Regions from separate parts of the Desulfosporosinus meridiei DSM 13257 genome, predicted to be linked through region 2. Evidence: riboswitches for the same ligand, from Rfam matches in the RefSeq annotation. Region 2 holds a riboswitch; the other holds the start of a gene.
What was found. A riboswitch is a leader RNA that binds a small molecule or an ion and turns the genes downstream of it on or off. The one in region 2 is predicted to bind thiamine pyrophosphate.
Positions count from the first base shown of each region.

Region 1 (7,392 bases), 930 kb from region 2:
TCTTACGCGCGTAAGATTCTTGGTACAAGCCCGACGGTCCCCCCTTTATTTTTGTTTAACAAATTGTGATACTTATCACATAATTACTAGACCTGGATCACACCTCTTTTTCTTCCAAGAGTTATTATGTAAATAGAGAGGCGAACAGGATGGACTAAATATTGCTGGCTTGTCTAATATCTTTCTAAAGGAAGTGCTCATATGAACATCAACAATCTAAAAAGACAACACCAAGAAATACGTCAATTAGTTGATGACATCGAATCCTTGTTAAATCAGGATGTGATGGCTAAGGCTTTTGATATATCCTTAAAAATCGCTACACTAGCCGGAAAATTATCTTTCCATCTCAAGTCAGAAGATGATTTTCTTTACCCATCTCTCATTATTTCTAAAGACGAAGATCTAAAGAAAATATCACTTTCATTTAATCAGGAAATGGGTCATATCTCCCAATCCTTTTCAGACTATAAAACCAAATATATGTCAAGCACTCGGATCAAGGAAGCATGTACACAATTTACAGCAGACACACGTTCAATTATTTTAGAGCTAAGGAATCGCTTGAATAAGGAAGACAAAAAACTATACCCTATCGTAGAGCAGTTCTAAAACAGAAGCATCTCCATCCAGTACTACCTCCTTTGCTATCCCTCAGCTGCGATTACGACCATGATTAATCATATATTGCTTGCATCGAGAACCCTGATTTTGAGTTCAAATCATATACCCTAATAAAATACGTGTTCTTTTCAAAAGTATCCATTAACTCTCCATCAATTAAATACTTAGTAGGTTGGTTATCAGTAATGATACCGTAAAATACTCCGTAATTTCTCTCAAAACCAGTCAACTCTTTCGGCAATACCGAGCTGGAGCTTTGCAGTAAACCAAAATATTTATATTTACCATTTTGAAGACGTTTGAATGCCGCTAGTACAGTCTGTTGTCCAAAATTAGGGGCTAGTTGGTATGAGAAAAGCATTAAATGCAAGTCTTCAACATCTTTTTCTAACACAATAGTAAGATTCTTTGGTTGACCTTCAAAATAGTGTTGGTCAATATAGTTTGTCAGTTCATTGTACGATAAATCTTTGTTCTTAGCGTAAGTGGAAAAGCCGTAATACCCAATAACCAGTGCTATACCAATTAATACCAACGACAATTTCGTCTTATTCTTTACCATTGTATGGCCCCCTTTCTCAATCAAAGAAAAAGATACTCAGAAAGCGACTCTCATCCGTACTTGCTCAATTTTTCAAAAGGTTATATTATTTCATAAGAACCTGCATAAAATAATGCTAGGATGCTGCAAACATCCTAGCTCTACAACACAAACCGCAAGAGGTGGCCATATGGGGAACGAAAAAGTAGCTACTTTTCAGGGTGGGCTACTTTTTCGTCATATTGTAAGCGAACTGAAATACAGAGTTGTACAATCAATTATATCACAAATAGCCCATATTATGTATTTTCATCAAATCGACTTTCTGTCAAACACTCGGCATAACCCCCATTATGGTATTTCCAGCATTCCTCATAGGTTTTCAGAGGTTCGTCTATTTGTCGGTGCAGATGGAACTTCCATCACTGTGTATTCAATTACAAAATATCAATATGCTCTCCGGCCAGGGCTTTGTTCATACTTCGTATTGCGCAAAACTTTCCGCACATGGAACAGGAGTCTTCATGCTCAGGCTTCCTGTCGGCACGGATCTTTTTTGCCGTTTCCGGATCTATGGCGCACTCCCACTGTGCTTCCCAGTCAAACACCCTTCTGGCCTCCGCCATCCTGTCGTCAATCTCCCTTGCCCCTCTTACACCTTTGGCAATATCTGCTGCATGGGCAGCAATCTTTGAGGCCATAATGCCTTGTTTTACATCCTCTAAATTCGGCAGCGCCAGGTGTTCTGCCGGGGTCACATAGCATAAAAAAGCAGCACCGGCTGAAGCGGCAATGGCACCTCCGATTGCCGAGGTGATATGGTCATAGCCTGGTGCAATATCCGTTACTAGCGGTCCTAAGACATAAAATGGTGCTCCATCGCAGATGGTCTGCTGGATCTTCATATTGGCAGCAATCTGATCAATCGGCATATGTCCAGGTCCCTCCACCATTACCTGGACATCCTTTTCCCAGGCTCTTTTGGTAAGCTCACCCAGCCGTACAAGCTCCTCAATCTGACACACATCCGAAGCATCTGCCAGGCATCCCGGTCTGCAGGCATCTCCCAATGAGATAGTCACATCATATTCTCGGCAGATATCCAGAATTTCATCGTAATATTCATAAAAAGGGTTCTCTTCACCTGTCATAGACATCCAGGCAAATACCAGAGAGCCGCCCCTAGATACAATGTTCATTTTTCTTTGATGCTGTTTTATCTGTTCTATGGTTTTTCTGGTAATGCCGCAGTGCAGGGTGACAAAATCAACCCCATCCTCGGCATGAAGTCTTACTACATCAATGAAATCTTTTGCTGTCAGGGTGTTTAAGTCTCTCTGATAGTGGATAACTGAATCATAGACCGGCACCGTTCCGATCATAGCCGGGCATTTCGAGGTAAGCTCTCTGCGAAAAGGAATGGTATTTCCGTGTGAGGACAAATCCATGATTGCATGTGCACCCATATTAACGGCTTCCAGCACTTTTTTCATTTCTATGTCATAATCCTTGCAGTCTCTCGAAACACCAAGGTTTACATTGATCTTTGTTTTCAGCATTGAGCCCACGCCCTGGGGGTCGATACATATATGTTTTTTGTTCGCACAGATTACTACTTTCCCGGCTGCAACTAATGGCATCAGCTCTTCTGCCGTCATCAGCTCCTTTTTAGCTACGATTTTCAGTTCCGCGGTGATAATTCCTTTTCTTGCCGCTTCCATCTGGGTTGCATATTCTCTCATGGCTATTTCTCCTTCATATAGATATTTCACATGTGGTTAAGAGGTACGCTTCTAACTGTCACTTATCCCACTACTTTAAGCAGTGGGATAAGTGCACTAAGTTTAATGCACTTCCGTATTCATGGATTAAACCGCCTCAATCTCCAATGGATTGTTAGCAATATCCTCTGCCGTTGCCTTATATAGTTCATCCAGGAACCGGACTTGAAAACTTCCGGGAGCGTCCACCTTATTTGCAGCCCGTTTTCCCGCTAAATTGTAAACCCCAGCGGCAGTAAGCGCAGCAATAAAAGGGGAGGCAACCGTTGCGTAGACTGCGGTCACTCCTCCTAAGGAACAGCCAAACCCAGTAATTTTCTCCATAAAGTGAGACCCTCCCTGGGAGAAGACTATGAGGTCACCGTCGGTTATTAAATCCGTTTCGCCCGACACGGCAACAGCCCCGCCAGTCCACTTAGCCAGCGCGACAGCCCCAGCTTTGGCGGCATTGACCGAATCCCTAGAGTCAACGCCGCGAACATTGGATACCTCCGTACCGCCGTCCAAACCCCACAAACCAGCCAAAGCGATAATTTCCGAGGCATTCCCTCTGACCACAGATGGTTTATAAGCTTTAAACTGCTGCAGCAGCTGAGTTCTAAGGGCACCGATACCGATAGCCACCGGATCCAGGACCCAAGGCTTCCCCGTTTCGTACAAGACTTTGGCTGTATGTGGTAAAGTCTCCTCATATATGGGCAGAAGCGTACCCATGTTTATGTAGGCAGCTCCGCCGACTTTTGCCAAAAACTCACCCTCATCAGGCAGATAAACCATAGCCGCCGATCCTCCGACGGCAAGCTGGGCATTAGCCACAAAATTCATCGTTACTGTGTTGGTGATCGACCCTGCCAGAGGATTTGTCCGTCTTACAGTTTCTACGGCCTGAATTATTTGGTTTTGAATCTCCCCTTTATTATCCATTTATATCTTCCTTTCTCAGTTTTTATAATAAAAAATGCTTCCCTTTAGCAAGAAAAGCACTTTTTCATTATCGATAATAGATTGCTTCCCTACGCCAGTGTTAACTGACAGGTTCTAAGGGTCAGGTTTTACCTTCTCAACTCCTAAGAGTCCCCCCGCATTTTATTCAGTTTTAATAATAAAAAGTGCTCTCCTTTAGTAAGAAAAGCACTTTTTCATAATTGATAGTGGCTTGCTTCCCTACGCCAGTGTTAACTGACAGGTTCTAAGGGTCAGGTTCTACCTTCTCAACTCCTAAGAGTCCCCCCGCAAAATTATTTAATTTTTTCATATACTATCTCTTGTTGCTTTCCCTGTCAAGCTTTTAGTTAGAGGTGATGTTTTGTTTACCATCGACATTTGTGCTGACAGACCGTCGTCCCGTCGCTTATTGGCGGCATCGGCTTCAATACTCAGTTCCTTGAAGGCGCACCAAAAAACATGGAAACACTTATTTAAAGCGTTTCCATCATTCCAACTATTTAGAACGTTTTAGTTCTTCCTTCCGACTCGATAAGACTCAGCCAAAATTTGAACTGTATGCAATACTTCTTCGTCAAATCCAGCATTTTCGACCCCGCTTTGCAGCTGCAACCGACAAGCCGGACAACCCGTTGCTACTGTATCAGTTTTGGTGGTCTGGATATCTGCTGTTTTACGATCAGAAATTTGTCCGGAGAGATCCGGGTGTACCAGGCTGAATGATCCAGCCATACCACAACAACGACCCGGCTCTTTCATTTCAATCAATTCTACACCGGGAATGCTCTTTAAAATTTCCCGCGGTTCTTTACTAATTCCCTGTCCACGGTTTAAGTGACAAGGTTCGTGATATGTCACTTTTCGCGCTACTCGACCCAAACCTTCTTTCTTAAAGGGAACTTGATGAATCAGGAACTCAGAAATATCGTAGGATTTTTTGGCCCATTTATCCGCCAAGGCTTTAAGTTCTTGATCATTTTCCAGCAGCTCTCCAAAAACATGCTTCCAAGCAGTACCACCAGAAGAACAGGCGACAACTAAGGCATCTGCCCCCATTCTCTCAAAGGCCCGCAAATTGCGTTTGGCTAAGGTACGTGCTGAAGCCACATCCCCATTGACCGAGGCTGGGATACCACAACAAGCCTGGGACTTAGGAATGACTACTTCGATGTCATTTTCCTTAAGCACCGCGATCACCGCTCTGCCGATGTCCGTGTAAAAATAGTTGATCATACAACCCGTGAAGAACCCAACTCTCATCTTGGGGTTTTTAACCTTAATCACTTCAGGGAACTCGGAACGCAAAGTCTTCTTGGCCAACATGGGGAAGACTTTCTCCTTACCTATCCCCACATCCACGCGCATACGTGCTAATTTGCTGTGTCGATTCGGTATGTTTTTTAAGGCAACACCCTGGAAGATACTTCCCGCCTTCATCCCGAAATCAAACACTCGCTGCATCTTCAAGGCAGTGAAGGCAATTTTTTTGGCCGACTGCAGCCCTTTTTTACGGACGGCTTCCGCTCTTGCTGCCAGAATAATTTTGTCAAACCGAACCCCACAGGGACAGTTGGTATTACAAGCCATACAGGTCGTACAAAGGGAAAAACGGTTCCCCATTCCCTTAGTCATCTCTGTTTCGCCCGAGAGAATGTATTCTGCTAAACTAATCTTTCCCCTGGCAACTCCCACTTCCTGGCGTGTTTCCTTGTAAATGGGGCATACTGCCATGCAATTTCCGCATTTCATACATTTATGGAGTTCTTCGGTAATCGAATCCAGTGAATCATATACGGACACGATCAGTCCCTCCTTACAATCTTCCCAGGGTTCAACAAATAGTTGGGGTCCAGGGCTTCTTTAATGCGCTTCAAGGCCGCCACACCTGCTTCTCCAAATTCCCTGTTAAGATATTTCATTTTGGCGATACCAATCCCATGTTCACCGGAAAGAGTTCCTCCCAGGGCTAGCGCCGTTTCGAAAATCTCGTCCACTGCTAGGTGGACTCTTTTCATTTCTTCAGCGTCGCGTTCATCTGTAATAATTGTGGGATGCAGATTTCCGTCTCCTGCATGCCCGAAGGTAGCAATTTGCAGATTATGTTTGGTTGCAATTCTGCGGATTGCTTTAAGCATATCCGGAATTTTACTCCGGGGAACGGTGGCATCTTCAAGTACGGTGGTCGGTCGTTTTTGAGCAAGGGCTGGCAAGGCGCTGCGACGAGCCAACCACAAAAGGTCGCGCTCTTTATCATCTTTAGCTATTTTTAATTGAACAGCTCCTTCCTCGTTCATAATTCGTTCCACCAATACAGCTTCCCGTTGGACAACTTCCTTGTAGCCGTCCACTTCACATAAGAGAACTGCTTCCGCGTCCATGGGGAGTCCCGCATGCACAAAGTTTTCCACGGTCTGAATCGTCACATTATCCAAGATCTCCAGTGTGGCCGGAATAACTTTATTGCGAATAATGGCTGCGATGGCCCTCCCAGCTTTATCAACGTCGTCAAAGACGGCTAACATGCTCTTACGTGCTTCCGGTGCCGGAATGAGTTTGACGATTATTTCAGTGATAATCCCCAAGGTTCCTTCAGCCCCGGTAAAGAGAGCCACTAAATCATACCCTGTCACGTTCTTTACTGTTTTTCCTCCCCAACGAGTGACTTCTCCATTCGCCAAGACCATTTGCAAGCCCATAATATAATGTTTGGTTACACCGTATTTCAGACCACGCAATCCACCCGAACACTCCGAAACGGAGCCACCCATAGTTGCTGTGGTAACTGTACCGGGATCCGGCGGATACAACAAGCCGTGTTTAGCCGCTTCATCATTGAGAGCCTGAATGATCACCCCAGGTTGAACGGTTGCCGTTAAATTATCCTGGTCTACTTCCAGAATTTTGTTGAGGTGGAGCATGGAGAGAACCATACCCCCTTCAACGGGAATAGTTCCCCCACTAAGGTTCGTTCCGGAACCACGTGTATAAATAGGGACATGGTAACGCAGGGCGATTTTCACGACATCTGCCACCTGTTCTGTCGATAGAGGTGCAACCACAACATCCGGCTTATGATGTTTCATCGCCGCAGTTGCGTCATAAGCATAGGTCAATAAGTCTTCCTGCTCTGTGAGGACATTTTCACGACCGAGCACTCGAACAAGTTCTTCCAAGACTTCACGAGCTAACATCCTTATACCTCCTTTATAACGCTTCGAATATGGCACGCCTGTCAGACCACTTGATTTAAAATAATCAATTTACGCGAAACTTCAATAAAGTTACTATAATTCTCTGCTGAACAAACAAAGTGGGAAGGGGCGCAAATACTATACTACCTCTTCCCACCAAGTCATGCTACAAATAAGCAACAAGAGATATTACATAACACTAACTTAGAAATCACAGCATTTCACTAAAACTTTGAACTCTGGTTTTAGTCTGTTCAAAGGATGTTGTTTCCAGGTCAATTTCTATAAATAGGCTCTTAATTCCAGCTTC
Region 1 covers NC_018515.1:1,906,285-1,913,676, reverse strand. The annotation lists gene DESMER_RS24840 (hypothetical protein) at 1-28, opposite strand, end outside; gene DESMER_RS08770 (hemerythrin domain-containing protein) at 202-612, shown strand; gene DESMER_RS08765 (hypothetical protein) at 677-1,186, opposite strand; gene thiC (phosphomethylpyrimidine synthase ThiC) at 1,603-2,907, opposite strand; gene thiM (hydroxyethylthiazole kinase) at 3,034-3,870, opposite strand; TPP riboswitch at 3,939-4,037, opposite strand; TPP riboswitch at 4,090-4,188, opposite strand; gene DESMER_RS08750 ((Fe-S)-binding protein) at 4,402-5,691, opposite strand; gene DESMER_RS08745 (FAD-binding oxidoreductase) at 5,694-7,082, opposite strand; gene DESMER_RS08740 (2-hydroxyacyl-CoA dehydratase subunit D) at 7,294-7,392, opposite strand, start outside.
Region 1: it holds a riboswitch for thiamine pyrophosphate, as region 2 does, so the genes downstream of both, thiM (hydroxyethylthiazole kinase) here and DESMER_RS13015 (thiamine-binding protein) in region 2, are expected to answer to the same signal.

Region 2 (7,392 bases):
ATCAGGCGGTGGCGGTCGAGGTAATTTCGGAAGTCGTCCACAACGTGAAATGTTCCCAGCAGTTTGCGCAAGCTGCGGTGTACAAACGGAAGTTCCATTCCAACCATCGGGTGAAAAACCGGTGTACTGCCGAGATTGTTTCCAATCTATGCGTCGTTACTAAAATGATGATCAACAAAAGGCTAGGGGATTTATCTCCCTGGCCTTTTGTAATGTAACTATAATTGACTTAATGTTTTTGCGGAGGGTCTAATGGGGATTAACAATAGTTACAAAGAATATTTGATTGATCAACTTGGTGAGTTAGGAGCAGTTACAATTAAAAATATGTTCGGCGGTGCGGGGATTTACTTTGAAGGATTTATTTTCGGCTTGATTGCAGACGATACTCTTTATTTCAAGGTTGACGATTCCAACAGATCGGACTATGAGCGAGCAGGAATGGAGCCCTTTAAACCATTTTCTGACAGACCGATGTTAATGCCATATTATGAGGTTCCAGTTGATATATTAGAAGATAGAAAACAGATAGCTGACTGGGCTAGTAAAGCTTTATTGGTATCTCGAAATAGCAAAAGAAAATCAGGAAAACGAAGATCACAAAGTGAAGAGCAATGATATGGTCTAATCTAAGATTTCTAGATCATCAGGGCTTTTATCCTTTGTGAAAATCACATCATCTTTGCTTTTTCCAGTTGTATTAGGTTCAGGAGAAGTTTTAGAAGTATGTTTAGATGAATTAACATTTCCATGATCAGAGAGCTTGTTAAGCTTTGTCATAATTTGAGTCCCTCCTTTATTTTAGAAAAATTAGTAGATATAACTATAGTGCACTATACTAAGTATGATAATTGTCTATTAGAATTATGTATTTGTCTTTAAGGCAGAAGGCTATGGTGATAATAATGGTTCAAAGGATTATAAGATTATTTTTAGGTTTATTCTTGTTTGCAGTTGGCATCGTGTTGACAATTAATGCTAATCTGGGGTTAGCTCCCTGGGATGTTTTTCATCAAGGAATAGTGTATCTTACAGGTATTACGATGGGGCAAGCTAGTATTGGAGTAGGAATTATTCTAGTAATTATAAATGCAGCTTTAGGAGAGAGGGTAGGATGGGGATCTCTTGGCAATATGCTGTTTATTGGATTGTTCATGGATTTGATAATGTTAAATTATCTTATTCCGATAGCAGCAGACCTTGTTTCTGGCCTTATCATGATGTTTTTAGGCATGTTTATTGTAGGAGTTGCCAGTTATTTCTACATCGGAGCAGGATTAGGTTCTGGTCCACGTGATGGTTTAATGATTGCTTTAACGAAAAAGACCAATAGATCAGTGAGGTTTATCAGAAATTCTATAGAAATCAGCGCTCTTATTGTAGGATACCTATTAGGTGGCTTCGTAGGAATAGGGACGTTGATTATGTCTGTTGCCCTTGGCTATATTATTCAGTTTATCTTCAAGCTCTTTAGATTTAATGTGAAGCAAGTTCAACACAGATTTATTGATGATGATGTTAGGTTTCTCAGACAGAAGTTTTTAAAGACTAAACCCACCAATGAAACCGTTTGAAGAGATAGTTTCTTAATATAGACCGGATAAATTTAAAAACCAAAGGCGCTTGGTCATATTTGATCAAAGCCTTTGGTTTTTCAGGTTAATGGGTCAGGGTCATGAGTTCACTTGATTAGTAAATTCAATAGCTCTTTTTTAAGGTCTAACGACGCACTTGAAAGTAATACATCCGAATCACGAGGTTGAGGAAAGGGGACAGTCAATGTTTGGAGAACACAGGCCGGCTGTTGACTCAAAACAATTATTTTGTCGGAAAGAAGTATAGCCTCGTCGATATCATGGGTTATGAACAAAACTGTATGGCGTGTTTGGTTCCAGATAGATGACAGCCAGCGTTGTATTTCCTGGCGGGTTAAGGCATCTAGGGCTCCAAAAGGTTCATCAAGCAGCAAAGTTTTTTTGCCAAATAGAATTGTTCTCAACAAAGCACCCCGTTGACGCATCCCACCTGATAATTGATGGGGGTAATGGTTTGAGAAGGATGCAAGTCCGAATTGGTTTAACCATTTATGAGCTTCCTCTAGCGCATTATGTTTGTCTTGATGCTGTATCTCACATCCCAGAAGAACATTTTCTAGAAGAGTACGCCAGGGTAAAAGCAAATCCTTTTGAGGCATGTAGCCGATATTCCCGGAAAGGCCGTTTATTAAGGAGCTGTCCAGCATTATTTGGCCACAATCGGGGCTTTCAATACCTGCTATAAGATTGCATATCGTACTTTTTCCACATCCCGAAGGACCAATCAAAGAAACAAAAGAACCTGTCTCTATCTCAAAACTTAGAGAATTAATGATCTTCATTTGACGATCAAGATGGGGGTTATAATATGATTTCGAAAGACCTTGAAGAGTAAGTCCCATCTTCTTCCCCCTAAGAATTAGGTAGAAAATCGTTAGTGTAGGCTTTGGCGGGATCGATCATTTGTGGTAATAAATCCCTCTCGACAAGCCACTTTGCATAACTTTCCCAAACCTGAGTTTTCTGTTCTCCCCAACGAGTAGCGTCTGCCTGATATTGAGGACTGAGCCATGCTTGGCTTTTGCGAATAAGCTCAGGATTTGCTTCAGGTGCATTTTTTATTAGGATTTCGGCGGATTCGGCCGGATTTTTAATGGCAAACTGATACCCGGCGCTTACAGCTTTCATAAATTTTCCTACGAGCTCCGGTTGAGATTTGATGGTAGCTTCGTTGGTAATTACAACAGGAGTATAAAAATCTAGAGCAGGATCGACGTCTTTTAGCCAAAGCATGTCTAATGGTTGTTGGCGTAATTCTGCTTCTATCCCTGTCCAACCATAAAAAATCCAAGTCAAATCTATATCCTTTGTTAAGGAGGTTAGTTGATCGGCTTCACCAATATTAATCATCTTTATCTTTGAGAAATCAGCCTTGTCCTTTTCCATGAGTGCTTTTAAAATAGCGTCTTCAGATGGGAGTCCCCACCCACCGTAGGTCTTACCCTCGAAGTCTTTAGCATTATGGATGTTTTTCATGGTTGGAGATGCGAACCCGGAGGTGTTATGTTGAATTATTGCCGCTAAGGAGACAATCGGAACCTCATTAGCTCGTGCCGTAGTAACTTGTTCTTGTTGACTAATTCCAAAGTCTGATTTGCCTGCAGCAACTAGCTGCTCAACATTTCCGGAACTGGAAGGTTCCAGGATTTTGACAGCTAGCCCTTCTTCTGCAAAGTACCCCTTGTCTTTTGCTACAAAGATACCCGTATGATTTGTATTAGGAGTCCAATCGAGCATAAGAGTTACTTCAGTGGTTGATTCTACTTTAGAGGAATCAGTTGTTGAAGGATTTGCACTGCATCCAAACAGTAAAAGAGAGATTATTAATAAAGAAAGTAATTTTTTCATATAGAAGTCCTTTCCAATAAATTCTAGCTTGATGAAAAATACCTGCTAGTTAAGATTATCGTCCGGATCTTTAGCGATCCAGGGCAAGGCAATTCGAGCAAGAGCAGAGATAAGTGTAAAGTAAACAAAACTTAATAGGGTAATGGTGAAAATTACTGCGAATACACGATCTGTCAAAAACGAATGGGACGAGCGGGTCAGATATACCCCTAAACCGGAGCTAGAACCAAGCCATTCCCCAATAACAGCTCCCATGACGCTGTAAGTTGCGGCGATTTTAAGGCCTGAGAAAAATGAAGGCAGGGCATGAGGCCAGCGAACAATGTAAAAGATTTGCCAACGTGTGGCCCCCATACTTTTCAAGAGATTAAGTAGGTCCCGATCAGTCAATTCTAATCCTTCAATAAGGCTAATCGTGATTGGGAAAAAACAAACGATAATAATGATAATAATTTTGGGGGCGAGGCCATATCCCAGCCAAAGAATTAGTAGGGGGGCTACGGCTATCAGTGGAACGGTCTGAGATATAATCAAAAACGGATAAATAAGTCGTTTAATCCAAGGGGATAAAACCATAATACCAGCGGTTATTAGACTGAAGATAACGGCGAGAAGGAACCCAACAGTTGTTTCCAGTAATGTCGTTAGAGTATGCATCCATAAGAGTTGGCGTGTTTCCCATAGGGCTTGAGCGATTTGTGAAGGAGTAGGAAGAATCCAAAGGGGGATTTGAGCGGCGATAGTAAGGAACTGCCACATCCCGAGAAGAAAGAGGAAGAATAGCAGTGAAGGAATTCTATCTTTCCACTTCTTTTTGATCATCTATTTGGTGCGGTACTTATCAATTTTTTCGCCGATTGTAGAGCCTGTAGGGACGTAATCCATCTTGATATAGGACATTACTCTGGATGCGCCAGCCCGAATGCAAGCTTCTTGAGCCTCTTTAATAATTGCCCAGAGTTGGTCAGGCTCTCCTTCCATAGTAGTTTCCATTGGGCCGACTTCGTAAGTGACTCCACTCTTTGCAATTACTTTAATGGCCTCGTCCACAACTTCATAGATGCGTGATTCTTCAACTTTGGGAACAACTTGGAGAGCCATAATAATATTTGCCATAATCTTTCCTCCCTATTAATTTGGTTGAAATATATAAAAAAACACCGCAAATAATAATGCGGCGTGTTCTTATCTCTGCTCCCTACGCTGGCATTACCCAGATCAGGTTAAGGGTCGGACAATAGTCCCTCTCAGCCAGTAACTCCAGCTCCCCTGTTACCATATAATACTACTTTAAGTATATCATGTCTTTACGCGTTGGTGCAATGGTCGATGTGTTGTTGTTAGGAACCGCCCTAGGCAATTCGAATTTTATTATTGACAGGGTTTTAAATGAATAGTATTCTGTAAATGAAGTGAGATGTATTCTCAGTTATATTTTCAACTAGGCCTGAGAATGGTTATCGTTTTGATAAAGGGGGGGAACTGATGGAACGCTTTTTACAGGATGTAAAACCTGGGGAATGGGCGCGTGTTGAGCATATTGAGGGCGGAGGTGCGTTGCGCCGAAGAATGATGGATATGGGAATTGTCCCGGGAGTAGAAATAGAAGTTGTACGTTGTGCTCCATTTGGTGGCCCGCTTCAGATTCGTTTAAAAGGGTATTATTTAGCTATGCGCCGTGGGGAATGTGCTAAGATAATAGTTTCTGTACCTGAGCAAAATCTTCTGGAACCATCGTTAGCAAGTCGTTAGCCGAGTTCTACTAAAATTGCCCGGATTTAGCATCTATCAGGCTCTGATTATTTAATTTTTATATGATATCGATTGTTAATAAAACCGCATTATTGTTATTGTGCGTATAGAGGTGCCGCTAGGACATAATTTTTGTGTTGCGTAGAGAGGAGGCGGTGGAGTCATGAAAATAGCTCTTATGGGTAATCCTAATGTTGGGAAGAGTACAGTTTTTAATGCTTTGACTGGATCAAATCAACAAGTAGGAAATTGGGCGGGAAAAACTGTAGAACGAAAATCAGGAGTAATTCAGAGGGCCAATGAACAAATTGAACTGATTGATCTTCCGGGTACTTATAGTCTAACCGCATATTCTCAGGAAGAGATTGTTACGCGTGAGTATATTCTGCGCGAAAAACCAGATGTCGTTATGGCTTTGGTTGACGCTTCAAATATTGAACGAAACCTTTACTTAGTTCTTCAGATTCTTGAGCTAGCGCCAAGAGTTGTAATCGGTTTAAACATGATGGATTTAGCTGATTCTGCAGGCATAAAAATACTTTCTAATAAATTAGCCCAGGTCTTAAATGTGCCAGTTGTTGAAATCATTGCTGCCAAAGAACAAGGAGTCGAAGAATTCTTGTCTGAGGCAATCCGAGTGGGAAAGCTTAAAAAAGATCCTGTAAGGGATGAGGTTCCTTATCCAGAGGAACTTGAAAGACGGATTCAAGCAATGGAGCATTTATTAGCGGATACAATCTGGGCGACAAAGTATCCCTTGCGTTGGTTGGCTATTAAACGTTTAGAACGGGATTCGGAAATTGGACAGACCTGGAGGAGTATACCTCAGACATCCAAAGGGTCGAAGAATAATGATTCCTGCTGTGACTCAGGAGATTCTATAAAATACGTACTGCAAGATACGGATACCTTGCCTGGAGAAGATTTGCTCCAGGCTTATGAAGTTGAAGGGTGGAGCAAAGATCAATTTGAAATGACCATAGCGGATGCCAAGTACCAATATATTTCTAAGATCCTGCCAGAATTCAAGATACACGAGGGCCCGATAAAACGCACTTGGACGGATAGACTGGATGAATGGATATTATCTCCGCTATGGGGTTATCCAATTATGTTGATAATATTGTCTGTAGTATTTTGGTTTTCCTTTGTTGCAAGTGCACCTTTAGGTGGTGCTGTGTCAGATGGAATGGCTTGGGCCGCAGATATGATTGTAGGTCTGATGCAGAAGGTGCAGATTCCTGTTGCTATTCAAAGTTTAGTGCGAGATGGAATTTTCGCTGGAGTTGGTGCAGTTCTGGCTTTTGTTCCTCAAATTGCAATATTCTTTGCTTTTTTCTCTTTAATGCAAGATAGTGGCTATTTAGCACGGGCTGCATTTTTAGGAGATCGGTTTATGCAGCTCATGGGACTCCATGGAAAATCATTTTTCTCCTTGGTGTCCGGGTTTGGCTGTAATGTACCGGGCATTATGGCAACAAGAACTTTAGAAGATCCTAAAGATCGCTTGATTACCATGTTAATTAACCCATTGATTCCCTGTGTTCCGCGCTTAGGTGTAATGAGTGCTGTTGTGGCAGCCTTTTTTCCAGGATCTATGGGTGCCGTTATTATGATTAGTCTTTTATCTTTAAGCATGATTCTAGTCATGTTCTCAGCAATCTTATTAAGAAGAGTCGTTAAACAAAGGGAACGCTCAGCCTTTGTTATGGAACTTCCCTTATACCACATTCCTACTCTGCGCAATATTTTATTGCCCACCTGGCAAAAAACCTATTCCTTCCTAAGAAGGGCGTGGACGTTTATTTTAGTTGCTTCAATTGTGGTTTGGGTCTTAAGTTCCTATCCCCAGGGAGTCCCTATGGATGAGACATGGGCAGGTAAGATGGGAGGATGGCTGGCCGTTATTGGACAACCCTTAGGATTTGACTGGAGGATTATGGTGGCGATTGTGTTTGGCTTTACCGCTAAAGAAACAACTCTCTCAACCTTAGGAATTCTATATGGTGTTGCTGCAGATGCATCCCAGTCGATTGCCCAAGCCATGACCGGAGCTATGACTCCATTAGGAGCATATACTTTTTTAGTTGTCTATATGCTGTATATCCCTTGTCTGGCTTCTGTTGTAACGACCTATAAAGAGTCACATAGTATTGGTTGGACAAGTTTTGGCGTTGCCTATAACCTTTTACTTAGT
Region 2 covers NC_018515.1:2,834,647-2,842,038, reverse strand. The annotation lists gene DESMER_RS13045 (zinc-ribbon domain containing protein) at 1-163, shown strand, start outside; gene DESMER_RS13040 (TfoX/Sxy family protein) at 253-618, shown strand; gene DESMER_RS23810 (hypothetical protein) at 625-780, opposite strand; gene DESMER_RS13035 (YczE/YyaS/YitT family protein) at 906-1,574, shown strand; gene DESMER_RS13030 (ABC transporter ATP-binding protein) at 1,682-2,437, opposite strand; gene DESMER_RS13025 (ABC transporter substrate-binding protein) at 2,448-3,443, opposite strand; gene DESMER_RS13020 (ABC transporter permease) at 3,489-4,265, opposite strand; gene DESMER_RS13015 (thiamine-binding protein) at 4,266-4,559, opposite strand; TPP riboswitch at 4,622-4,724, opposite strand; gene DESMER_RS13010 (FeoA family protein) at 4,929-5,195, shown strand; gene feoB (ferrous iron transport protein B) at 5,359-7,392, shown strand, end outside.